2 regions of the Alicycliphilus sp. T452 genome follow, and region 1 is predicted to be linked to the other one. Evidence: predicted binding sites of a transcription regulator. Region 1 holds the regulator's gene; the other holds the start of a gene.
The links. Region 1 encodes NrdR, which represses ribonucleotide reductase genes. Its sites were predicted from a motif close to CACNANATNTNGTG; they were not measured.
Positions count from the first base shown of each region.

Region 2: ACX12L_RS08435 (ribonucleoside triphosphate reductase) is a predicted target of NrdR. The motif match lies at 6,659-6,672, and genes of this name have one in related genera.

Region 1 is NZ_JBTNEH010000019.1:32,706-44,580, reverse strand. It holds gene ACX12L_RS16485 (TonB-dependent receptor) at 1-1,771, opposite strand, end outside; gene ACX12L_RS16480 (DUF2946 family protein) at 1,864-2,214, opposite strand; gene ACX12L_RS16475 (HAD family hydrolase) at 2,308-3,012, shown strand; gene ACX12L_RS16470 (cation-transporting P-type ATPase) at 2,984-5,728, opposite strand; gene ACX12L_RS16465 (alpha/beta fold hydrolase) at 5,934-6,740, opposite strand; gene ACX12L_RS16460 (O-acetylhomoserine aminocarboxypropyltransferase) at 6,740-8,041, opposite strand; gene ACX12L_RS16455 (CBS domain-containing protein) at 8,141-8,596, shown strand; gene aroC (chorismate synthase) at 8,690-9,784, shown strand; gene nrdR (transcriptional regulator NrdR) at 9,846-10,295, opposite strand; gene glyA (serine hydroxymethyltransferase) at 10,321-11,565, opposite strand; ZMP/ZTP riboswitch at 11,602-11,763, opposite strand; gene ACX12L_RS16435 (lytic transglycosylase domain-containing protein) at 11,807-11,875, opposite strand, start outside.
Region 2 is NZ_JBTNEH010000007.1:103,993-115,867, reverse strand. It holds gene ACX12L_RS08460 (cupin domain-containing protein) at 1-145, opposite strand, end outside; gene ACX12L_RS08455 (Bug family tripartite tricarboxylate transporter substrate binding protein) at 318-1,283, opposite strand; gene recQ (DNA helicase RecQ) at 1,542-3,404, shown strand; gene ACX12L_RS08445 (anaerobic ribonucleoside-triphosphate reductase activating protein) at 3,677-4,357, opposite strand; gene nrdD (anaerobic ribonucleoside-triphosphate reductase) at 4,335-4,535, opposite strand; gene ACX12L_RS08435 (ribonucleoside triphosphate reductase) at 4,618-6,645, opposite strand; gene ACX12L_RS08430 (bifunctional diguanylate cyclase/phosphodiesterase) at 6,803-10,141, opposite strand; gene ACX12L_RS08425 (hemerythrin domain-containing protein) at 10,471-10,899, opposite strand; gene ACX12L_RS08420 (nitric-oxide reductase large subunit) at 10,975-11,875, opposite strand, start outside.

The sequences.
Region 1 (11,875 bases):
GCAGGTAGACGAAGCCCTGCGTGGCGCTGGCGTTGGCCGCGGTGCAGGAGCTCATGCCCCCCATGCCGCCCGTGCAGCGCTCGGCGCCTATGTAGTCGTTCACGCGCGTGAGGTAGGGCGTGAGCTTCACGCCCCAGCGCTCGCCCGTGGCGTCGTGCCAGTCGGCTGTGGCGCTGAGGGTGTTGGCCACTTCCGGGCGCAGGTCGGGGTTGCCCACGTAGCCGTTGCCGTCGCCCACCAGGTTGACCATGCGCATGGCCATGCCGCCGGTGGACCAGGTGTAGCGCTCGTACAGGTTGGGCGAGCGCGTCTTGTGGGCGAAGCCGAACTCGTAGCTGGCCTGGGCGTTGGGGGTGTAGCGCGCCAGTGCGGTGAAGTCCAGGTTATGGTCGCTGCGCTGGCGGTCGCGCGCGTTGAAGGCGTTGGCCTCCGCCGCATAGCTGCTGTTGTAGCCCTGCACCGGGCCGCTGTCCATGCGCACCTGGCCCGCGCGCAGGCCGATCTGGGTGAGCCATTGCGGGCTCCAGCGCGCCTCCCATTCGGCAAACGCCTCCAGGCGGTCGCGCCGGCCGTCGCGGATGTTCCAGAAGGTGTCGGGCGCCATGCCGCCGCCCGAGGGCAGCCACCAGTCATCGAGCCGGTAGCGCTGCGCCAGCGCGCCCACGCGCAGCGTGTCGCGGTCCGTCAGCTCCACGTCGCCACGCACCTGCACGCCGCTGGTGTGGCCGCGCGTGTCCATGGGCATGCCCGGCACGTTGCTGGCTGCCCCGTACCAGAACTGCTTGTCGGGGCCGAAGTTCATGGCGTGGCGCGTGGCCTCGTGGTAGGCGCGGGCGTCCAGGCGGCCCCAGCCGAACCGGCCCTGGTAGCGCAGGTTGAACTGCTGGCTGTCGTTGCGCGTCATGTCCATGCGCTGGTTGGGATAGTTCTGGTAGGGAATGTCCTGCACGCCCAGGCGCAGCTCGACCAGGTCCGTGCTGCCGCGCCAGGCCATGCTCAGGGCGTGGTTGCGCGTCCTGTAGCTGCTGGAGCCCACTTCGTCGTCGTCCAGCCATTGCGTGGGTTTGTTGCTGGCGGCCGGGCCGGCGGGCTTGAAGCCGCGCGCGGCCTTGTAGTTGTCCGACTGCGCGGTGGAGCCGTCGTAGCGCAGGCTGAACTGCTCGCGCGCGTAGGAGGCCTCCAGGTGGGCGCCCAGGGCGTTGCCGTTGCTGCGCCAGAAGGCACCGGCCTCGCCCGATATCCGGGGCGCCTCGCCCGGCGCGGTGAAGGCCGGCGGCGCGGATTCGACCTGGATGGTGGCGCCGATGCTGTCGCCGCCCACGCTCACCGGCGTGATGCCGGCAAACAGGCGCACGCTGCCCACGCGCGTGGGGTCTATGTAGGACAGCGGCGGGTTCATGTGGTTGCCGCAGGCGGAGATGAGGTCCATGCCATCGACCTGTATGCGCAGCCGGTCGTCCGACAGGCCGTGCACGCTGGGCAGGCTGGACACGCCCCCGGCGCCCGACAGGCTCACTCCGGGCAGGAAGCGCAGCAGGGTGGCGGTGTCGCTGCTGGCCGGGCGGGCCGCCTGGATGTCCCGGCGGGCCGTTTCGCTGGCGCCCGCCGGGGTCTCGCTGCCGGGCGTGGCGGTGACGGTGACGGTTTGCAGCGCGGCCTCCTGCTGCGCGGCGGCCGCCAGGGGCATGGCCGCCAGCAGGGCGGCAAGGGGAAGGAGGGCGCAGCCGTGCGTGCGGCCGTCGCCGCGAAGAATGCGGGTCTTGGAGATCATGTTCAAGCAAAGCAGGAGGACGGGCGCAGGCCCGGGCACAGCCATGCCCCTGAGGGGCGGGCTGCATCACGACGAAAACGGGGTGGGCGGGGTCAGGCCCGGGCCAGGGGCGGCCCCTGCGCCGGCGGGCGCAGCCGGTCGGGCCGTGGTGCCGCCGGGCTGTCGTATGCGATGGGCGCGGACCCATGCGGCCCTGGCGGCACGGCGGCGGCGCCGCTGTGGCTTGCAATGAAGCTGGCGCCGGCGACGCTGCAGACGGGGCAATGCTGCATCCCGCCCATGGGCTGGTCGTTGTCGTGCGCTCCGGGGCCCGTGCCGCCCGGCTCATGCACGGTGCAGATGTCTGCGCTCAGCAGGGCCTGGGTCGCCATGCCGGCCCAGTGCCGGGCGCTGGCCTGCACCATCCACAACTGCGCCAGCAAGGCCAGCATGGCGAGTACCATGCCAGGCCGGCGGAGGGTGGAACGGATGCTGCGGTGCGTCACGGCGCCCGATTGTGCCGTAGCCCATGTCCTGGGCCTTGCTGTAGATCAATTGTGGAAACAAGTATTGACACTTCGCGCATACGCGCCATCACCATCGACCTGGACGACACGCTGTGGCCCGTATGGCCTGCCATTGCGCGCGCCGAGGCCGTGCTGGCCAGCTGGCTGGCGGCCCACGCGCCGGCCACGGCCGCACTGTTTGGGGATGCGAAGGCGTTGCGCGCCATTCGCGTGCAGATGAACGAGCTGCGCCCCGACCTGCGGCACGACCTGAGCGCGCTGCGGCGCGAGTCGATCCGCATGGCGCTTTCGCAGGCGGGCGACGACCCGCAGCTCGCCGAGCCCGCGTTCGACTTCTTCTTCGCCGAGCGCCAGCGCGTGGACCTGTTCGACGATGCGCTCGCGGCGCTCGACTTCCTGTCCGCGCGCTGGCCGGTGGTGGCCGTCTCCAACGGCAATGCCGACGTGCACCGCATCGGCATCGGGCGCTATTTCAGGGCCAGCCTGAGCGCCACGCAGCTGGGCGTGGCCAAGCCCGATGCGCGCATCTTCCACGCGGGCGCGCAGGCCGCGGGCGTGGCGCCCGGGCAGGTGCTGCACGTGGGCGACGATGCGCTGCTGGACGCCCGCGGCGCGCTGGATGCCGGCATGCAGGCCGCGTGGCTGAACACGGCCGGCGCCGCATGGCCGCACGAGGGCGTGCCGCCGCACGCCACGGTGCCCAGCCTCAGCGCGCTGTGCCGGCTGCTGGCGTAGGGCGCGAGCGGCGCAGCAGCCACTTCTCCAGCTCCGCCGCCGCGAACACCACCGCGCCCGAGAGCAGCACGCGCAGCCATTCGCCCGGGGACAGGTCGGTGGAGCCGAACACGGCCTGCAGCCAGGGGGCGTGCACGAAGGCCAGCTGCAGCAGCGCGCACACGGCGATCGCCATCAGCACCTGCGGGTTGCCCAGCAGCCCTTCGCGCGTGAGCGCGCTGCGCAGGATGTGGCGGCTGCTCAGCAGGTAGAACATCTCGGCCGCCACCACGGCGCAGACGGCCATGGTGCGCGCGGTCTCCAGGCTGGCGCCGCGCTCCAGCTCCCACAGGAACAGTCCGAGCGAGGCGCCTGCCATGACCAGCGACACCATGACCACGCGCCACACGAACAGGCCCGAGAGCAGCGATTCGCGCGGGTCGCGCGGCGGGCGGAGCATCACGTCGCTCTCGGTCGGCTCGAAGGCCAGCGCCACGCCCAGCGTGCCCGAGGTGACGAGGTTGATCCACAGCACCTGCGCGGCGGTGAGGGGCAGCTGCAGCGCGAACGCGATGGCGAAGAACACCACGAGCGCCTCGCCGCCGTTGGTGGGCAGCATGAACAGGATGAACTTGCGCACGTTGTCGTAGACGCCGCGGCCCTCGCGCACGGCCGCGCCCAGGGTGGCGAAGTTGTCGTCGGCCAGCACCATCGCGGCGGCGTCCTTGGCGGCCTCGGTGCCGTTCCTGCCCATGGCCACGCCCACGTCGGCGCGCTTCAAGGCCGGGGCGTCGTTCACGCCGTCGCCCGTCATGGCGACGACCTCGCCGCGCGCCTGCAGGGCCTGCACGAGGCGGATCTTGTGCTCGGGGCTGGCGCGGGCGAACACGTCCACGCTGTCCACCACCTCGCGCAGCGCGTCATCATTGAGGAGTTCGATCTCGGCGCCCGTGAGCGCGGGGCGCCCCAGGCCGATGCCCAGCTGCGCGCCGATGGCGCGCGCCGTCTCGCCGTGGTCGCCGGTGATCATCTTCACGCGCACGCCCGCCGCGTGGCATTCGGCCACGGCGGCCATGGCCTCGGGGCGCGGCGGGTCCATGCTGCCCAGGATGCCCAGCAGGGTGAAGCCGCCTTCCATGTCGTCCCACGAGAGCGCGTGCTGCTGCGCGGGCACGCGCTTGGCGGCGATGGCCAGCACGCGCAGGGCGCGCGCGGCGCAGTCGTTGGCGGCGCGGCGCCAGTAGTCGTGGTCGAGCGGCGCGCTGCCCTGCTCGCCGTGCTGCAGGGCGCTTTGCGCGCCGCACATGTCGAGCACCCGCTCGGGCGCGCCCTTGACCAGGATGAGCGCGTGGCCCGCGTGGTCGTGGTGCAGCGTGGCCATGAAGCGGTGCTCGGACTCGAACGGGATCGCGTCGATGCGCGGCAGCGCGGCGTGCGTGGCGGCGCCATGAAGCCCCGCCTTGAGGGCGAAGGCGAGCAGCGCGCCCTCGGTCGGGTCGCCCGTGAGCGTCCAGCCCTCGGCGCCGTGGTTCAGCGCGGAGTCGTTGCACAGCAGCGCCACGCGGGCCATGCACTGCAGCACGGGGTCGTCGGCGGGCGACGCGTTCATGCCGCCGACCTGGAAGCCGCCCTGCGGCGCGTAGCCGCTGCCCGTCACCTCGTACACGCGGTCGGCCGTCACCGCGCGCTGCACCGTCATCTCGTTGCAGGTGAGAGTGCCGGTCTTGTCCGAGCAGATCACCGTGACCGAGCCCAGCGTCTCCACCGCCGGCAGGTGCCGGATGATGGCGCGGTGGTGCGCCATGCGGCGCACGCCGAGGGCCAGCGTGATGGTCATGATGGCGGGCAGCCCCTCGGGAATGGCCGATGCGGCGAGCGCCACGGCCATCATGAACATGTCGGAGGGCGCCTGCCCGCGCCAGAGCACGCCGATGACGAAGGTGACGACCACGAACAGCAGGATGGCCGCCGCCAGCCAGCGGCTGAAGCGCGCGATCTGGCGCAAAAGCGGCGTGGTGCCCGGCTCCACCTGCGCCAGCAGCGCGCTGATGCGCCCCAGCTCGGTGCGCGCGCCCGTGGCGGCCACCGCGCCCACGGCCGTGCCCGCGGCCACCAGCGTGCCCGAATAGAGCATGCCGCGGCGGTCGCCCAGCGGCGCGTCCTCGGCCACTGCGGCCTCGCTCTTGTCGCTGGGCACCGATTCGCCCGTGAGCACCGCCTCGTCGGCGCGCAGGCTCCTGGCCGAGAGGATGCGCAGGTCGGCCGGCACCTTGTCGCCCGAGGCGAGCAGCACGATGTCGCCCGGCACGAGCTGCTCGGCCGCGACCAGCTGCCGCTCGCCCCCGCGCAGCACCGTGGCCTGCGGCGAGAGCATGCGCCGGATCGCGTCGAGCGCCGACTCGGCCTTGCCCTCCTGCACGAAGCCGAGGACGGCGTTGATGACCACCGCGCCCAGCAGCACGCCGGTGTCGATCCAGTGGCCCAGCGCGCCGGTGATGGCGGCCGAGGCCAGCATCACGTAGATCAGCATGTTGTGGAACTGCGCCAGCAGCCGCCGCCATGCGGGCCGGCGCGGCGGCGCGGGCAGACGGTTGGGGCCGTGCTGGGCCAGGCGGCGGGTGGCCTCGGCGTGGGGCAGGCCGTACTGCACGTCGGTGGCCAGGCGTTCGGCAATGGCGCTGGCGGGCAGGGCATGCCAGGGGGTGTCGTGGTGTTCTGTGGGCGTCGTCGTCGGCATGCAGGAGCGCGTGCCCGGCGCTGCGCTGCGCACGCCGGGCCACGCGGATGGTGGAAGAGCGGTGCGGTCCAGTCTAGGGCGCGGGCATGCGCGGCGCGGCAATGCCCCAGGGCGCAGGGCGGGAAACCGCCGCTACCGGAAGGCGGATACTATTGAATGAATAGCTGCCAGCGCTTGTTGGATAAGCGCTGCAGCCTGTTTTGATTCATATCAAAAAATCGCGCAATGCATGCAGCGTCTCGTCCGGCGCCTCGCTCATCTGGTGGTGCCCCACGGGCAGCTGCGCGACCTGCACCTGCCTGCCCGCGGCGCGCGCGGCCTGGATCAGGCCCTGCGCGGCCTTCGGGTGCGTCATCTGGTCCAGCGTGCCCACCACGAACAGCACCGGGCATTGGATGGCCGCGATGGCCTGCTCGCCGCCCGCATAGCTGTCGCAGGCCACGAAGCCGCGGTGGAACACGTTGACCTGCGGGTTGCTGCGCAGCACGCGCCGGCCCAGGGCCATGCCCGCGCCATAGACCCAGAAGCCCGCCCCCAGCGGCGGGGCGAGGGTGCTGCGCGAGAACGTGTTGACCATGTGCAGCGCCTTCTCGGGCTCGTGCAGCGAGGTCTCGATGAGCGCCGGCGAGACCTTCATCGGGTAGGCCGTGCCCACCAGTGCCAGGTGGCTCGCGCGCGCGCCCAGGCGGGCGGCGGCCTCCAGCGCGATCAGCGAGCCCCAGCTGTGGCCCACCAGCGCCGCCCGCTGGATGCCCAGCGTGTCGAGCAGGGCGACGATGAAGCCGGCCGCCTGCTCCACGCTGGCGGGTGCCTCGCCCGCGCTCTTGCTGTGGCCGGGCAGGTCCACGGCCAGCACGTTCCAGCCGTGGTGGGCCAGGTAGCGGCTTTGCAGCGCCCAGACGCTGTGGTCGTTGAGTACGCCGTGGATGAAGACCACCGTAGGCCTGCCCGGCTCCAGGGGCTTGCCGCCGGTGTAGCAGTAGGCCTGCGCGCCGTTGACGTCGACGTACATCACGCCCCCGCTTTTTCTGCGGCCTTGAGCGCGCGCTGCAGGTCGTCGATCAGGTCGCCGGCGTCCTCCAGGCCGATCGACAGGCGTATCGTGCCCTGGCCTATGCCCGCGGCGGCCAGCGCTTCGTCGTCCAGGCGGTGGTGCGTGGTGCTGGCCGGGTGGATCACCAGGCTGCGGCAGTCGCCCACGTTGGCCAGGTGGCTGAAGAGCTTGAGCGCCTCGATGAACTTCTTGCCCTGCCCGCGGCTGCCCTTGAGGTCGAAGCTGAACACCGAGCCCGCGCCGCGTGGCAGCAGCCGCTGCGCGAGCTGGTGGCTGGGGTGCGATTCGAGCAGCGGGTGGCCCACGCGCGCCACGAACGGGTGGCTGGCCAGGAACTGCACCACGCGCTCGGTGTTGCGCATGTGGCGTTCCATGCGCAGCGGCAGGGTCTCTATGCCCTGCAGGATCAGCCAGGCCGTGTGCGGGCTCATGCAGGCGCCGAAGTCGCGCAGGCCCTCGCGGCGCGCGCGCAGCAGGAAGGCGCCCACGGTGCTCTCCTCGGCGAACACCATGCCGTGGAAACCGTCGTAGGCCTGGGTCAGTTCGGGAAAGCGCCCCGAGGCCTCCCAGTCGAAGCTGCCGCCATCGACCAGCACGCCGCCGATCACCGTGCCGTGGCCCGAGAGGAACTTGGTGGCCGAGTGGTAGACCAGGTCCGCGCCATGCTCCAGGGGCCGGATGAGCCAGGGCGAGGTGAGGGTGGAATCGACCAGCAGCGGGACGCCGGCTTCGTGGGCGATCTGCGACACGGCGGGAATGTCCAGCACCTCCAGCCCGGGGTTGCCCACGGTCTCGCCGAAGAAGAGGCGCGTGTTGGGCCGCACGGCGGCGCGCCAGCCGGCGAGGTCGCCGGGCTTGACGAAGCTGGTCTCTATGCCGAAGCGCCGCAGCGTGTAGTTGAGCAGGTTCTGCGACCCGCCGTAGAGGGCCGTGCTGGCCACGATGTGCCCGCCCGCGCCCATCAGCGTGCAGACTGCCAGATGCAGCGCCGCCTGGCCGCTGGCCGTGGCGATCGCGCCCACGCCGCCTTCGAGCGCGGCCACGCGCTGCTCCAGCACGGCGTTGGTGGGGTTGCTGATGCGGCTGTACACATGGCCGGGGCGCTCCATGTTGAACAGGGCGGCGGCATGGTCGCTCGACTCGAAGACGAACGAGGTCGTCAGGTGGATGGGTACGGCGCGCGCGCCCGTGGCGGGATCGGGCCGCGCGCCCGCATGCAGCGCGAGTGTGTCGAAGCCGGGGTCGGAGTATCCGGGCATCCATATCTCCAAAGTGGTGAATCTGCGCGCCATTGTGGGCTATATTTCCCGGCGGATAGGGCTGCACGCAGCGCCTGCAGAACCATTCGGAGATATCCCATGAAAGTCAGCGACATCCTGCGCCTCAAAGGCAACACCCTCTACACCGTGCACCCCGACGAGCCGCTCATCCGCGCGGTGCAGACCATGGCCGAGAGGGACATAGGCTCGCTGGTGGTCATGGAGCACGGCGACCTGGTGGGCATGCTGACCTTCCGCGAACTGATCCAGGTGCTGGTGAAGAACGACGGCGCCGTGGGCACGATGCTGGTGCGCACGGCGATGGACGACGCGCCGCTGACCTGCACGCTGGAGACCGACATGGACGAGGTGCGCCGCATGATGCTGGGCCAGCACGCGCGCTACATGCCGGTGATGGACAAGCGCATGCTCATGGGCGTGGTGAGCTTCTACGACGTGGCCAAGGCCGTGGTGGACAGCCAGAACTTCGAGAACAAGCTGCTCAAGGCCTACATCCGCGACTGGCCGCAGGAAGAATCGCCCCCCGCGAATTGACTTTTATGCCCAATTGGCTCCCGGTGCTTGTGTGGCGGGCGCCGGCAGCTACTTCTTTCATAGCCGCAACCGCTCTGGGATAATCACGCCCCTATGAGCGGCAACACACTTGGCACCCTTTTCTGCGTCACCAACTTCGGTGAGTCCCACGGCCCGGCGATCGGCTGCGTGATCGACGGCTGCCCGCCCGGCATGGCGCTTTGCGAGGCCGACATCCAGGCCGACCTGGACCGGCGCCGCCCGGGCACCAGCCGCCACGTCACGCAGCGCAACGAGCCCGACGCGGTGGAGATCCTCTCGGGCGTCTACGAGGGCAGGACCACCGGCACGCCGATCGCGCTCCTGATCCGCAACCAGGACCAGCGCAGCAAGGACTACGGCGACATCGCCCAGAGCTTCCGCCCGGGCCATGCCGACTACGCCTACTGGCACAAGTACGGCCTGCGCGACCCGCGCGGCGGCGGGCGCTCGTCCGCGCGCCTGACGGCGCCCACCGTGGCGGCCGGCGCCGTGGCCAAGAAGTGGCTGGCCGAGAAGTACGGCACGCGTTTTCGCGCCTGCATGACGCAGCTGGGCGAGCTGCCCATCCCGTTCGAGGGCTGGGACCATGTGCCCAACAACCCGTTCTTCGCCCCCGTGGCCGACGTGCAGGCCTACGAGGACTACATGGATGCGCTGCGCAAGAGCGGCGACTCGTGCGGCGCGCGCATCCGCGTGCAGGCCACGGGTGTGCCCGTGGGCCTGGGCGAGCCGCTCTACGACAAGCTCGACGCGGACATCGCCCACGCGATGATGGGCCTGAACGCCGTCAAGGGCGTGGAGATCGGCGCGGGCTTCGCCAGCGTGGCCCAGCGCGGCACCACGCACGGCGACTCGCTCACGCCCCAGGGCTTTGCCGGCAACAACGCGGGCGGGGTGCTGGGCGGCATCAGCACGGGGCAGGACATCGAGGTGTCGATCGCCATCAAGCCCACCAGCTCCATCATCAGCCCGCGCGAGTCCGTGGACATTCACGGCCAGAGCATCCAGGTGATCACCAAGGGCCGCCACGACCCCTGCGTGGGCATACGCGCCGCCCCGATCGCCGAGGCGCTCCTGGCGCTGGTGCTCATGGACCACGCGCTGCGCCAGCGCGCGCAGTGCGGCGACGTGCGGCAGGCGGTGCCGCCCATTCCTGCCAGTATTTGAACGAAAAACGGCTCCAGCGCTTGATGGGTAAGCGCTGGCAGCTATCTAAAGAATAGCGTCTTTACTTGCGCACTTCGTCGACGAGCGCGCGGAACTCGTCGATATCCTCGAAGCTGCGGTACACGCTGGCGTAGCGTATGTAGGCCACCTTGTCGAGCTTCTTGAGCTCGCGCATGACCAGTTCACCGATGCGGCTGGAGATCACCTCGCGCTGGCCCAGGTGCAGCAGCTTCTCTTCGATGCGCTCGATGGCCGAATCGATCTGCACCGTGCTCACCGGGCGCTTGCGCAGCGCCAGCTTGAAGGAGCCGAGCAGCTTGTGGCGGTCGTATTCGACGCGGCGGCCGTCCTTCTTGACGACGGCGGGGAAATTGACTTCCGGCCGCTCATAGGTGGTGAAGCGCTTTTCGCAGGCGCCGCACTGGCGCCTGCGGCGGATGCAGTCCCCGTCCTCGGACACCCGGGTCTCGATGACCTGGGTGTCCTGGTGGCTGCAGAAGGGGCACTTCATCGCGGCAGCGCCTGCGCTCGCGCGATCAGCGGTAGACCGGGAAGCGGCTGGTCAGCGCGTTGACCTTGGCGCGCACGGCGGCCAGGTGCGCCTCGTCGTCGGGGTTCTCCAGCACATCGGCCAGCAGGTTGGCGGTGAGCCGCGTTTCCTCTTCCTTGAAGCCGCGCGTGGTGATTGCGGGCGTGCCCACGCGGATGCCGCTGGTCACCATGGGCTTCTCGGGGTCGTTGGGGATGGCGTTCTTGTTGATGGTGATGTGGGCCTTGCCCAGCGCCGCCTCGGCGGCCTTGCCGGTGATGCCCTTGGCGCGCAGGTCCACCAGCATCACGTGGCTCTCGGTGCGGCCGCTCACGATGCGCAGGCCGCGCTGGGTCAGCGTCTCGGCGAACACCTTGGCGTTCTTCGCCACCTGCTGCTGGTAGGCCTTGAACTCGGGCGACAGCGCCTCCTTGAAGGCCACGGCCTTGGCGGCGATCACGTGCTCCAGCGGGCCGCCCTGCAGGCCGGGGAAGATCGCGGAGTTGATGGCCTTCTCGTGCTCGGCCTTCATCAGGATGATGCCGCCGCGCGGGCCGCGCAGGCTCTTGTGCGTGGTGGATGTCACCACGTCGGCATGCGGCACGGGGTTGGGGTACTCGCCCGCGACCACCAGGCCCGCGTAGTGGGCGATGTCCACCCAGAAGATGGCGCCGACTTCCTTCGCCACGCGCGCCATGCGCTCGAAGTCGATGCGCAGCGCGTAGGCCGATGCGCCGCCGATGATGAGCTTGGGTTTGTGCTCGCGGGCCTTGGCCTCGAACGCGTCGTAGTCGATCTCTTCCTTCTCATCGAGGCCGTAGGAGACCACGTTGAACCACTTGCCGCTCATGTTCAGCGCCATGCCGTGCGTCAGGTGGCCGCCCTCGGCCAGGCTCATGCCCAGGATGGTGTCGCCGGGCTTGAGGAAGGCCATCAGCACGGCCTGGTTGGCCTGCGAGCCCGAGTTGGGCTGCACGTTGGCGGCCTCGGCGCCGAAGAGCTGCTTGATGCGGTCGATGGCCAGCTGCTCGATCACGTCCACGTTCTCGCAGCCGCCGTAGTAGCGCTTGCCCGGGTAGCCCTCGGCGTACTTGTTGGTCAGCTGCGAACCCTGCGCGGCCATGACGGCGGGAGAGGCGTAGTTCTCGCTGGCAATCAGCTCGATGTGCTCTTCCTGGCGGCGGTTCTCGGCCTGGATGGCGGCCCACACCTCGGGATCGGTTTGTTCGACAAGAATAGTGCGTTGATACATGGCAGTCCTATGAACTCTCAGTGTCCCTTGGCAATCAAGGGCTGCCCAGGCGAACGACGGATCGCTGCGGGGCTTGGCTGCTCATCCGCGCGGCACGCTCCCCAGTGGTTTGCAGAAAAACAGGGCTTTCTGCCGGTCTCCACGTCAGCGGCGGGGCCCGGGGGCCTTGCGCGCCTATCGCCAGTTGCGTACCCCGCTAGTGTAGCTGACGGCGCCCGTCTCCCACGGCGCCGGCGCGGCCTCAGAGGCCGCCGTCGAGCAGGGCCACTTTCTCGCCCGCGGGCTGCGCTGCCGGCGCGGCCTCGGGCGC
Region 2 (11,875 bases), on a different contig from region 1:
TGTGCAGCGTACCCAGCAGCACCTCCATCTGCCGTGCGCCCACGGTCTCGGGGCCGATCAGGCGCTGGTTGTGCGTGTGGTGGTGGTTGGCGGGCTGGTAGCTGGGCACGTCGGCGGCGCGCACCAGGTAGCGGGATGTGGTCATGCGGGGTCTTTCTCTATTGCGTTGCGCACTGTCAGCAGCCGGTGAAACTGGCGCGCTCCATGCGAGGGCCACCGTGCAAGGGCCGCCCCGCAGCACTGGTGGCGTCCCCCTTCCCACGCGCAGCGTGAGAGAAGGGGGAAGCGGCGCAGCCGCTCAGGGGGGTGTCGCATTTTTATTCGGGTTGAATACCGGCCTGCTGGATCAGCGTGCGCCAGTGCGTGAGCTGGCCGGCCACGTACTGGGCGAATTCCTCGGGCGTCTTGCTGGGCCAGACCTGGAAGCCGATCTGCGCGAGCTTGTCCTGCAGATCCTTGTCGGCCAGCACGGCCTGCAGCTCGGTGTTCAGGCGCTGCACCACGGCCGGGGGCAGGCCCGCGGGGCCGAAGATGCCGTTCCACGAGGTCAGGTCGAAGCCCTTCACGGTCTTGCCGATGGGCGGCACGCCCGGCAGCAGCGGCGTGGGCTCGGCCGTGGTGATGCCCAGCGTGCGCACCTTGTCGGTCTTGAGCATGCCCATGCCTGAGCCCAGGTCGGCCACGTACACCTGCACCTGGCCGCCCACCAGGTCGGTCATGGCCTGGGGGCTGGACTTGTAGGGCACGCCCAGCACGTCGATCCTGGCGATGTGCTTGATGCTCTCCATGGCCACCAGCGAGGTGCTGTTGGGCGTGGCGTAGCTCAGCTTGCCCGGGTTGGCGCGCGCGTAGTCCAGCAGCTCGGCCAGCGTCTTCACCGGCAGCGCGGGGTGTACGGCCAGCGCGAAGGGCAGCTCGCCCACGCGCGCCACGGGCGTGAAGTCCTTGATCGGGTCGTACTTCAGGCTCTTGTACAGCGCGGGGTTGGCCGAGTGCGAGGTGTTCGTCGTCATGAACAGCGTGTAGCCGTCGGGCTTGGCCTTGGCGACGAACTGCGCGGCCACCTGGGCGTTGGCGCCGGGCTTGTTGTCCACGATCACCGGCTGCTTGAGCCGCGCGGCCAGTCCCGAGGCCACGGCGCGCGCCACCGAGTCGGTGCCGCTGCCGGCCGCGAAGGGCACGACGAGGGTCACGGGCGCATTGGGGTAGGCCTGCGCCAGGGCCGCCGTGGCGCCGATGGCGAGGGCGCACGCGGCGAGCGTGGCGCGCAGGATGGTCTTCATGGCTTGTCTCCTGTAATAGTTGGTTGCGCGCCAATGGTGATGGAGTCAGCGATTCATGTCCAATTCAATAAGCGGACCAATGAATTCGATTTGCGAATGGTTTGGGCATCATTCGGAGCGCGCGCGCGGGGGCCTGCATCCGGAGCACGCACAATAGGCGCCTGGCGCCAGCCTTGCCCTGTCGCCTGGAATATTGGTCAAATCTGGCCCTGGCGCTTATCCAGTAAGCGCCAGCAGCTATCAAAAGAAGAGTCTTCCTTGTCTCCCGCGCATTTCGTCCTGCACGACGTCTTCGGCTACGACCAGTTCCGTGGCCCGCAGCAGGCCATCATCGACCACGTGATCGCCGGCGGCGACGCGCTCGTGCTCATGCCCACGGGCGGGGGCAAGTCGCTGTGCTACCAGGTGCCGGCCATCGTGCGGCGCGACGCGGGGCGGGGCGTGACGGTGGTGGTCTCGCCGCTCATCGCGCTCATGCACGACCAGGTGGGCGCGCTGCACGAGGCGGGGGTGGAGGCGGCCTTCCTCAACTCCACGCTGGACTGGCAGCAGACGCTGGACGTCGAGCGGCGCCTCTCGCGCGGCGAGATCACGCTGCTCTACGCCGCGCCCGAGCGCGTGACCACCGACCGTTTCCTCGGCCTGCTCGACGGCCTGCACGAGCGCGGGCTGCTCTCGCTCTTTGCCATCGACGAGGCGCACTGCGTGAGCCAGTGGGGGCATGACTTCCGGCCCGAGTACCGGCAGCTGTCCATCCTGCACGAACGGTATCCCCGCGTTCCCAGGATTGCGCTCACCGCCACGGCCGACGCGCTCACGCGCGCCGACATCGTCGAGGGGCTGCGGCTGCAGGAGGCGCGCCAGTTCGTCAGCAGCTTCGACCGGCCCAACATCCGCTATCGGCTAGAGGAGAAGAAGGAACCGCTCACGCAGCTCATGCGCTTCATCGACCGCGAGCACCTGGGCGACGCGGGCGTGGTCTATTGCCAGTCGAGGAAGCGCGTGGAGGAAATGGCCCAGGCGCTGCAGGACGGCGGCATCAACGCGCTGCCCTACCACGCGGGCCTGCCCGCCGAGGTGCGCCAGCAGAACCAGGACCGCTTCCTGCGCGAGGACGGCATCGTGATGGTGGCCACCATCGCCTTCGGCATGGGCATCGACAAGCCCGACGTGCGCTTCGTCGCCCACGTGGACATGCCCAAGAACATCGAGGGCTACTACCAGGAAACGGGCCGCGCCGGCCGCGACGGATTGCCCGCCGACGCCTGGATGGCCTATGGCCTGCAGGACGTGGTGAACCAGCGCCGCATGATCGACGACGGCGACGCGGCCGAGGAATTCAAGGCCGTGCTGCGCGGCAAGCTCGACGCGCTGCTGGCCCTGGCCGAGGCCACGGACTGCCGCCGCGTGCGGCTGCTGGCGTACTTCGGCGAGCAGTCCGAGCCCTGCGGCAACTGCGACAACTGCCTGAACCCCCCCGCCGTGTGGGACGGCACGGACGCCGCGAGAAAGCTCCTCTCGACCATCTACCGCGTGCACCAGGCCAGCGGCATCAGCTTCGGCACCGGGCACATCATGGACATCGTGCGCGGCAAGGACACGGACAAGGTCAAGCAGTTCGGCCACGACAGGCTCTCCACCTTCGGCCTGGGCAAGGAATACACCGAGGCGCAGCTGCGCGGCGTGCTGCGCCAGCTGCTGGCCACCGGCGCCGTGGGCCTGCACAAGGTGATGCTGGAGAGCGGCCACAGCTTCGACACGCTGGTGCTCACCGACGGCTCGCGCCCCGTATTGCGCGGCGAGCAGCACGTGCAGCTGCGCGAGGCCACGGCCCAGGCCGCCGCCAAGCCCAAGCGAACCCGCCGCGCCGCCACCCCGCCCGTGGCCGCCGCCAACCTGGGGCAGGACGCGCAGGTGCGCTTCATCAACCTCAAGGCCTGGCGCGCCGAGGTGGCGCGCGAGCACAACCTGCCGGCCTACGTGATCTTCCACGACGCCACGCTGGCCGCGATCGCCGAGCGCAACCCGGCCACGCTGGATGACCTGCAGGGCATCAGCGGGATGGGGGCGAAGAAGCTCGAAGCCTATGGCGAGGATGTTGTGCGCGTGTGCCGGCAGTAGCCCTCAGAACGTGTTCATGATCTTTTCATGGTGTCCGTTGCCCCGCAAAGGCGGTGGATGCAAGGCGCAAACCGCAGCCGGGCTGGTGGCCCGGCGAGGATTTGCAACGCCGTAGACGCCGCCTTTGCGGGGCAACCCTGCGGGCAAGGCAGCAAAAGGCCGCACTCGTCGTTGCGCACCTTGTCCAGGCCGCCAGCATGGCCTGCGGCGCGCGCCTCGATTGCGGCCTTTTGCTGCCTTGCGGACACCATGAAAAGATCATGAACACGTTCTCAGGCGCGGCGCAGCGTAAAGGCGCCGGGCCAGCGCTGTGCGACGGCCTGCGGCGGGGCCCAGGCGGGCGTGCCATCCGTGCGGCATTCCTGCAGCGCCCAGTGCCGCACGCCCTCGGCCGCCAGGGCATCGGCAAGCTCCCGCAAATCATCCTCCCCGTACAGCCCCGCATGCCACGTGGTGCGGCATTCATGGGCCACGCCGCTGGCCAGCACGAGCCGCAGCGACTCCCACGCCTTCGCCCCGCTGCCCGGCGTGCGCGTGATCGCGTCGTAGCGGTGCAGCGGCGCCTTGACGTCCAGCCCCACCCAGTCGAGCAGCGGCAGCAGGGTGGCCAGCCGCTCGGGGTACATGCCGGCGGTGTGCAGCCCCGTGGCGAAGCCCAGCTCGCGCACGCGTGCCAGCGCATCGGGCAGGGCGGCCTGCAGCGTGGGCTCGCCGCCCGAGAACACCACGCCGTCGAGCAGGCCGCGCCGCGCGTACAGCAGCTGCTGCACGTCGGCCCAGGCGTGGGCCGTGGGCGTGGCGGCGTCGAGCAGCCCGGTGTTGTGGCAATAGCCGCAGCGCCAGGGGCAGCCCTGGCAGAACACCACGGCCGCGAGGCGGCCGGGGAAGTCGATGGTGGTGAGCGGCGTCAGGCCGCCGATGCGCAGCGCTTCAGCAGGCGTTGCTGCAGCCACGCGCGTGCTCGGAGAAGAACTGGCGCTCGTTGTGCTCGCCCTGCTTGCCCACGTTGAAGCTGGCCACGGGGCGGTGGTAGCCCATCACGCGGGTCCAGACCTCGCAGGGCTGGCGCTCGTCGTCGGTGAGCTGCACGGCGGCGAGGGCTGCTTGCTCGGTGGTGGAGAAATGGCTCATGGTGAACTCCTTCGGTGGTTGGAAACTACGGTTTCGATAGCTGCTCGCGCTGGATGGAAAAGCGCCGCAGGCCGTTTTGGCTTCAAGCCGCCAGGCGCCGACGCTTGGCCTCCAGGCGCTCCTCGTCGCACCGGGGGCAGAACTTGTGCTCGCCCGCCAGGTAGCCGTGCGTGGGGCAGATGGAGAAGGTGGGCGTGACGGTGATGTAGGGCAGGCGGAAGTTGGTCAGCGCGCGCTTGACCAGCTCGCGGCAGGCCGCGCTGCTGGAGATGCGTTCGCCCATGTAGAGGTGCAGCACGGTGCCGCCGGTGTACTTGCCCTGCAGCTGCTCCTGGCGCTGCAGCGCCTCGAACGGGTCGCTGGTGAAGCCCACGGGCAGCTGCGACGAGTTGGTGTAGTAGGGCTGCTCCGCCGTGCCCGCCTGCAGGATGACGGGCCAGCGCTTCCTGTCTTCCTTGGCGAAGCGGTAGGTCGTGCCCTCGGCCGGCGTGGCTTCCAGGTTGTAGAGGTGGCCGGTTTCCTCCTGGAATTCGGTCATGCGCGCGCGCACGTGGTCCAGCAGGCGCACGGCGAAGGCGTTGCCCCGTTCGCTGGTGATGTCGTGCGCGTCCGCCGTGAAGTTGCGGATCATCTCGTTGATGCCGTTCACGCCCAGCGTGCTGAAGTGGTTGCGCAACGTGCCGAGGTAGCGCTTGGTGTAGGGGAACAGGCCCTGGTCCATCAGGCGCTGGATCAGCTTGCGCTTGACCTCCAGGCTCTGCTTGCCGAGTTCGAGCAGGCGATCCAGGGCGGCGAACAGCCCCGCTTCGTCGCCCGCGTGCAGGTAGCCCAGCCGCGCGCAGTTCACGGTGACCACGCCCAGACTGCCCGTCTGCTCGGCGCTGCCGAACAGGCCGTTGCCGCGCTTCAAGAGTTCGCGCAAATCGAGCTGCAGGCGGCAGCACATGGAGCGCACCATGTTCGGCGAGAGCTCCGAGTTGATGAAGTTCTGGAAGTACGGCAGGCCGTACTTGGCCGTCATGTCGAACAGCGCGGCGGCGTTCTCGCTCTCCCACGGGAAGTCGGGCGTGATGTTGTAGGTGGGAATGGGGAAGGTGAACACGCGGCCCCTGGCGTCGCCCGTGGTCATCACGTCGATGTAGGCGCGGTTGATGAGGTCCATCTCGGCCTGCAGCGCGCCGTAGCTGAAGGGCATTTCCTCGCCGCTGATCACGGGCACCTGCTCGCGCAGGTCCTCGGGGCAGGTCCAGTCGAAGGTGAGGTTGGTGAACGGCGTCTGCGTGCCCCAGCGCGAGGGCACGTTGAGGTTGTAGACCAGCTCCTGGATGCACTGGCGCACGGCGGCGTAGTCCATCGCGTCCTTGCGCACGAAGGGCGCCATGTAGGTGTCGAACGAGGAGAACGCCTGCGCGCCCGCCCACTCGTTCTGCAGCGTGCCGAGGAAGTTCACGATCTGCCCCACGGCGGAGCTCATGTGCTTCGGGGGCCCCGCCTCCACCTTGCCCGGAACGCCGTTCAGGCCCTCGTGCAGCAGCGTGCGCAGCGACCAGCCCGCGCAGTAGCCGCTGAGCATGTCCAGGTCGTGGATGTGGATGTCGCCATTGCGGTGCGCCTCGCCGATCTCGGGCGCGTAGACGTGCGAGAGCCAGTAGTTGGCCGTGACCTTGCCGGCCACGTTGAGGATCAGACCGCCGAGCGAGTAGCCCTGGTTGGCGTTGGCGTTCACGCGCCAGTCGGCGCGCGTGAGGTATTCGTTGATGGAGCTTTCCACGTGCACCAGCGTCTGCCGGTCGGCGCGCAGCAGCGCGTGGCGCTGGCGGTGGGCCATGTAGGCGCGCGCGGTGGCGAGGTGGTTGGCGGCGATCAGCGTCTGCTCCACCACGTCCTGGACCTGCTCGATGGCGGGCGCCTCGCCGCGGAAGCGGTGGATGAGCACCTTGGTCGCCTGGGCGGTGAGCAGCTGCGCCTCGTCCTCGCCGAATTCGCCGGTGGCAGCGCCCGCGCGCGCGATGGCCGAGCGGATGCGTCCCGCGTCGAACGCGGCGCGCTCGCCGCTTCTCTGGATCACGTCGCGCGGCAGGGTGGCGGTGGAGGGGGTTGGTGACGTCATGGTTGTCCTGAAGCACTACATATGGTGTTCAGAGTAAATATAAAACGCTATATGTAGTTTGATGAGGCACAAGCATCGGCCTTGATGGTGGGCAAGGATGGGGCTTGCGCAGGTCCAGAGACCAGCGCCGCGTCGGGAGCAAGAGGGGAGGGGGGAGTCAGGCGCCGCGCTGCGGCAGGGCCTTGATGAATGTCTCGAAGGCGGCGGGCTCCAGGGGCCGGCTGTACCAATAGCCCTGGATTTCGTCGCAGCCGCAGTCGTGCAGCAGGGCGGCCTGCGCAGCCGTTTCCACGCCCTCTGCGATGGTCGTCAGGCGCAGGCTGTGCGCCATCCTGACGATGGCCGTCACGATGGCCATGTCGCTGGTTTCCTCGGCCAGCTCGCGCACGAAGGACTGGTCGATCTTGAGCTTGTCGATGGCGTAGCGCTTGAGGTAGCTCATGGACGAATAGCCGGTGCCGAAGTCGTCCAGGGCCACCTTGAAGCCCATGTCGTGCAGGCGCCGGATGGTGGTTTCGGCGAGCTCCAGGTTCTTCAGCGCCACGGCCTCCGTCAGTTCCACCTCGATGCGCTGCGGCGACACATCCACGCGCCGCAGGATGTGCAGCAATTCCTCGGCCAGCTGGGGACGGGCGAATTGCGCCGCCGACAGGTTCACCGCGACCACCAGCGGCGGCAGGCCGGCGGCGTCCCACGCGCGCAGCTGCCGCGCGGCCTGCTCCACGACCCAGAAGTCGATGGCCGTGATGGCGCCGCTTTGCTCCGCGATGGGAATGAACTCGGCCGGCGACACCAGTCCCCACTGGGGGTGGCGCCAGCGCAGCAGCGCCTCTGCGCCCACCAGCGCATCGCTGCCCAGCGCGCGCTGGGGCTGGTAGACCAGGAACAGCTCGCCCTTGTGCGCGGCGTCCTTGAGGCCGGCCGCCAGCTCCAGCGAGCGCTGCGTATGGGCCTGCATTTCCGGCGCGAAGAAGCGCAGCCCGTTGCGCCCGTCATCCTTGACCCGGTACATGGCAAGTTCGGCCGCCGCGGCCAGGGTGCTGGCCGTCCTGGCATCGTCGGGATACACGGCCACGCCTGCCGAGGCGCTCACCGACACGGGATGGCCCTGCGCGGAAGCGACGGCCTGCAGCCGCGTCAGGGCCTGTTGTGTCGTGAACGCCACGGATGCCTGGTCGGCCTGCGGCACGATGGCCACGAAGGAGTCGCCCGAGGGGCGGGCCAGCGCGCTCTGGGGGCCCAGGCTCGCGCGCAGGCGGTTGGCCATCTCCACCAGCAGCTCGTCTCCCGCCGCATGGCCGAGCGATTCGTTGATCAGCTTGAAGTTGTCCAGGTCGAACCACAGCATGGAAAGCCGTCCATGGCTGGCGTCGGCCCGCTCGATGGCCAGGGCCAGCTGTTCGTCGAAGGCCTTCTTGTTGAGCAGGCCGGTCAACGTGTCGAAGTTCGACAGGGCCCGGATGCGCTCCTCGGCTTCGCGCCGCTGGGTGATGTCCTCCTTGTGGGCGACGTAATGCGTCACCTGGCCCGAGAGGTCGCGGATCGGGTAGAAGGAAACGGCTTCGGTATAGATCTGGCCGTTCTTGCGCCGGTTGATGAGTTCGCCCTGCCAGGGCAGTCCCTGGGGCAGCTTGCGCCAAATGTCCTCATAAGTGGCGCGGGGCGTCAGCCCCGATTGCAGCACCCTGGGGTTGCGCCCCAGTATTTCCTGCGCGCTGTAGCCGCTGACCTCGCTGAAGGCGCGGTTGACGTACAGGACGTCGGCCTTCACGTCCGTGATGACCACCTGGTGCGGGCTCTGCTCCAGCGCTTCGGACAGGCGGTGGATGACGGCATCCTGCCGGCGCTGCACCACGCGCCTCCAGAGGGCATCGGCCAGGGCCTGCAGCGCCTGCGCATCCTGCTTGTCGTAGTCCTCGGCCTTGTTGGCCACGCCCAGCAGCATGCGTACCTGGCCGCCTTCCCGCACGGGCAGGCTCATCCACCGCAGCAGGGCGCCCTCGGGCCGCGGGTGCGATGCGGCCGTGACCTGGTTCAGGGTGACGGAGCGGCACTCGCGCAGCGCCTGCCGCCAGATGTCCGCCCGGGCCGGCATCGGCATCCCGCCATCGGGCGCCGCTCCCGCGGAGCGGGCCGCAAGCTCGGTGCTGTGGTCGTCGCGCACCAGGTGCAGGATGGCGAAGGGGCTGTCGGTGAGCTGCTCGGCGTGCCGGATGCCCCGTTGCAGGAGATCCGCCTCGGACTCCTGGCCATCGTTTTGCTGCAAGTCCAGCAAGGCCGCGTTCAGGCGCGCCTCGAACGCGATGCGCCGCTCGTCGTGCACCGTGGCGGTAATGTCGCGCACCAGCAACAGGTAGGTGTCCCTGCGCCCCGCGGGATCGGCCTTCTTGGCGATGGCCAGCTCGAAGTGATGCAGGCCCGCCGGCAGCGAAAGGCAGATGCGCTGGCCGCGGGCCATGCCGGCGCGCTGGGCCTCGGCCAGTGCCTGCATGCATACGGCGGCGGCCTCCGGGGGCAGGGTCTGGTCCAGCCTGTTTCCGAGCAACTGCTCGGCCGGTGCCACCAGCTTGCTGGCGTCGTTGGCGTGCACCGACAGGTAGACGCCCTGGCGGCTCATCTCGAACAGCATGTCGGGCAGCGTGTCCAGCGTGGCCCGGTGCCGGGCCTCGGACGCCTGCAGTTCCTGATAGGGGGTCTGCACCGCCTCCACGAACAGGCCCCGGTACAGGAAGGCATAGGCCATGATCTTGTAGATGTGCCCGGTCACGTTGTAGACGTCGGTGACGTTGGCATAGAGCGTGAAGAAGAACTCGCTCATCGCCATGGTGAATGCGGCCAGCGCCAGGCGCGCCAGGCCGGATTCGGAGCCGTGGCGCAGGCGCGCCAGGAATCCCGCGCCCGCGAGCACATAGGCGGCGATCAGGCCGTATTCAAAATGGATCTTGAAGTCCGTCAGGCCGACGTTCGGGATGTAGGTGGGCGGGATCCGCTGCGGGTGGAGCAGCACGACATAGTGCACCGCGCCCACGGCCAGCAGCACGAACAGCAGCCCCCAGTAGCGCGCGTTCTGGCCCAGCCGGTCGTTGCAGCACTGCGGCCAGAAGGCCGCGCACAGCATGGCCAGGGCCGCGAGGCAGTGCGCCGCCAGCCAGAAATGGATGGCCTTCTCGGCCCCGCTGGGGGTGATGAAGTCCGGCATGCCCTGGTAGGACAGGGTGTGGCTCATGTCCAGGATGGCCACCCCCAGCAGCCCCAGCCCCAGGATCAGGTCCCGCCCGTTGGCGCGGTATTTCTGCGTGGCCCAGGCAATGCCGAACACCATGGCCGCCATGGCGATGGCCAGCGTCTCCATGCCGGTGTGCAGCGGCAGGTAGCGCGCCATGCCCCGGGCAACGTCAGGCGCCGGGAATATCCGCACCAGCCACAGCCCGGCCAGCAAGCCGGCGAACCAGTAGGAAGATTTGCGCAGCTCCGTTCGGTGTGTGGGGTGCATCATCTTGAAAACAGACCTGTTGAATGAGTGCACGCCCCACAGTGATGCACGTCTTTCGCGAAGTGTACAAAAATGTTCTATTAAGTTTGTAATTGTAAAAACTAAACGTCTCATGGCGTCTTCCAGGCCTTTTCAATGGAGCAGGGCACGGGCGCGGCGCAGGGTGGAGCGGCGGCGCTCCGCCCTGGCCCGGAATGGCGCGATGAGCCAAAAAAAAGCCGGCGCGATGCCGGCTGAAAAGCAAGTCCCCCAGAGGTCTTGCCGATGGAGTCATTTATGGCTGAAGCGACCTATGGTACAGCGCTTGTAGCTATGAAAAAAGATGGTTTTCCTCAGTGTGCCGCGAGTGCCTCCTCGGCCTCGATGCGCGGGTAGAACTCGCGGTTTTCGCGCTGCATGCGCTCGTAGACACGGCGCAGTACGTCGTTGGCTTCGCGGCGGAAGGCCTGGGCATTGCCGCGCACGCTCTCGGCGGTGTTCCAGTGCCGCGCAAAGGCCATGAAGGCCGTGGCGATGGAGCCCATGTCGTGCTGGAAGCGCTGGCTCAGGCGCGCCAGCTCGGGGTTGCCGGACTGGCTCAGCGCCGGGTACAGCAGGCGGTCTTCCACCGCCAGGTGCAGCTTGATGGTGGAGCTGATCGCCACGATGCCGCGTGCGATCGCCGCGGCGTTGTCCTCCACGCCGGCGTGGGTGAGCCGGCGCAGCCGGTCGATCTGCTCCAGGATGTCCACGTGGTCATGCTTGAAACGGTCGATGTTCATGGCGGTCTGCTCCTTTGTCGTCGTTTGCGGCGGGCGTGGCGCCGGGATGGCGCCACGCCCCGGGGGGGACGCGCCTCAGCGGCGCGCGCCAGCCAGGACGCCGGTGCTGGGCGCGGCCGGTGCGCGGGCGCCGAACAGCACGGCGCTCACCACCTGCCAGCTCACGCACAGGGCGCCGGTGATGAACACCAGGTCGCCGAAGGTGCGCACCCAGCGCAGGGTTTCCAGGAAGGGCTGCTGCATGAATTCCTCGCTGCGGGCGTACCACAGGCCGTGGGTCACGCTGGCGTGGAACTGGAACAGGCCGATCGGCAGCAGGCTGGTGGCGATCATCAGCACCAGGCCGGCGTTGAGCCACCAGAAGCCGGTCTTCATCAGGCGCTCGTTGAACTGCATCTGCGGGCGCACGTAGCGCAGCACCAGCAGCGTGAAGCCCAGTGCCAGGAAGCCGTAGACACCGAACAGGGCGGCGTGGGCGTGCACCGGCGTGGTGTTCAGGCCCTGGATGTAGTACAGCGAGATCGGCGGGTTGATCATGAAGCCGAACACGCCCGCGCCCAGCATGTTCCAGAAGGCCACGGCCACGAAGCACATCAGCGGCCAGCGCAGCTTGGCCATCCACGGGGTCTTGTGCTGCAGGCGCCAGTGTTCCCAGGCCTCGTGGCCCAGCACCACCAGCGGCACCACTTCCAGCGCGCTGAAGGATGCGCCCACGGCCATCACGGGAGTGGTGGTGCCGGCGAAGTACAGGTGGTGGAAGGTGCCGGGCACGCCGCCCAGCATGAACAGGGATGCCGAAGCCAGGCTGGCGGCCGTGGCCATGCGGTAGGACACCAGGCCCAGGGTCGAGAAGATGAAGGCCAGCGCCGTGGTTGCGAAGACCTCGAAGAAGCCCTCCACCCACAGGTGCACCACCCACCAGCGCCAGTACTCCATCACCGAGATGTGGGTACGCTCGCCGTAGAACAGGCCGGTG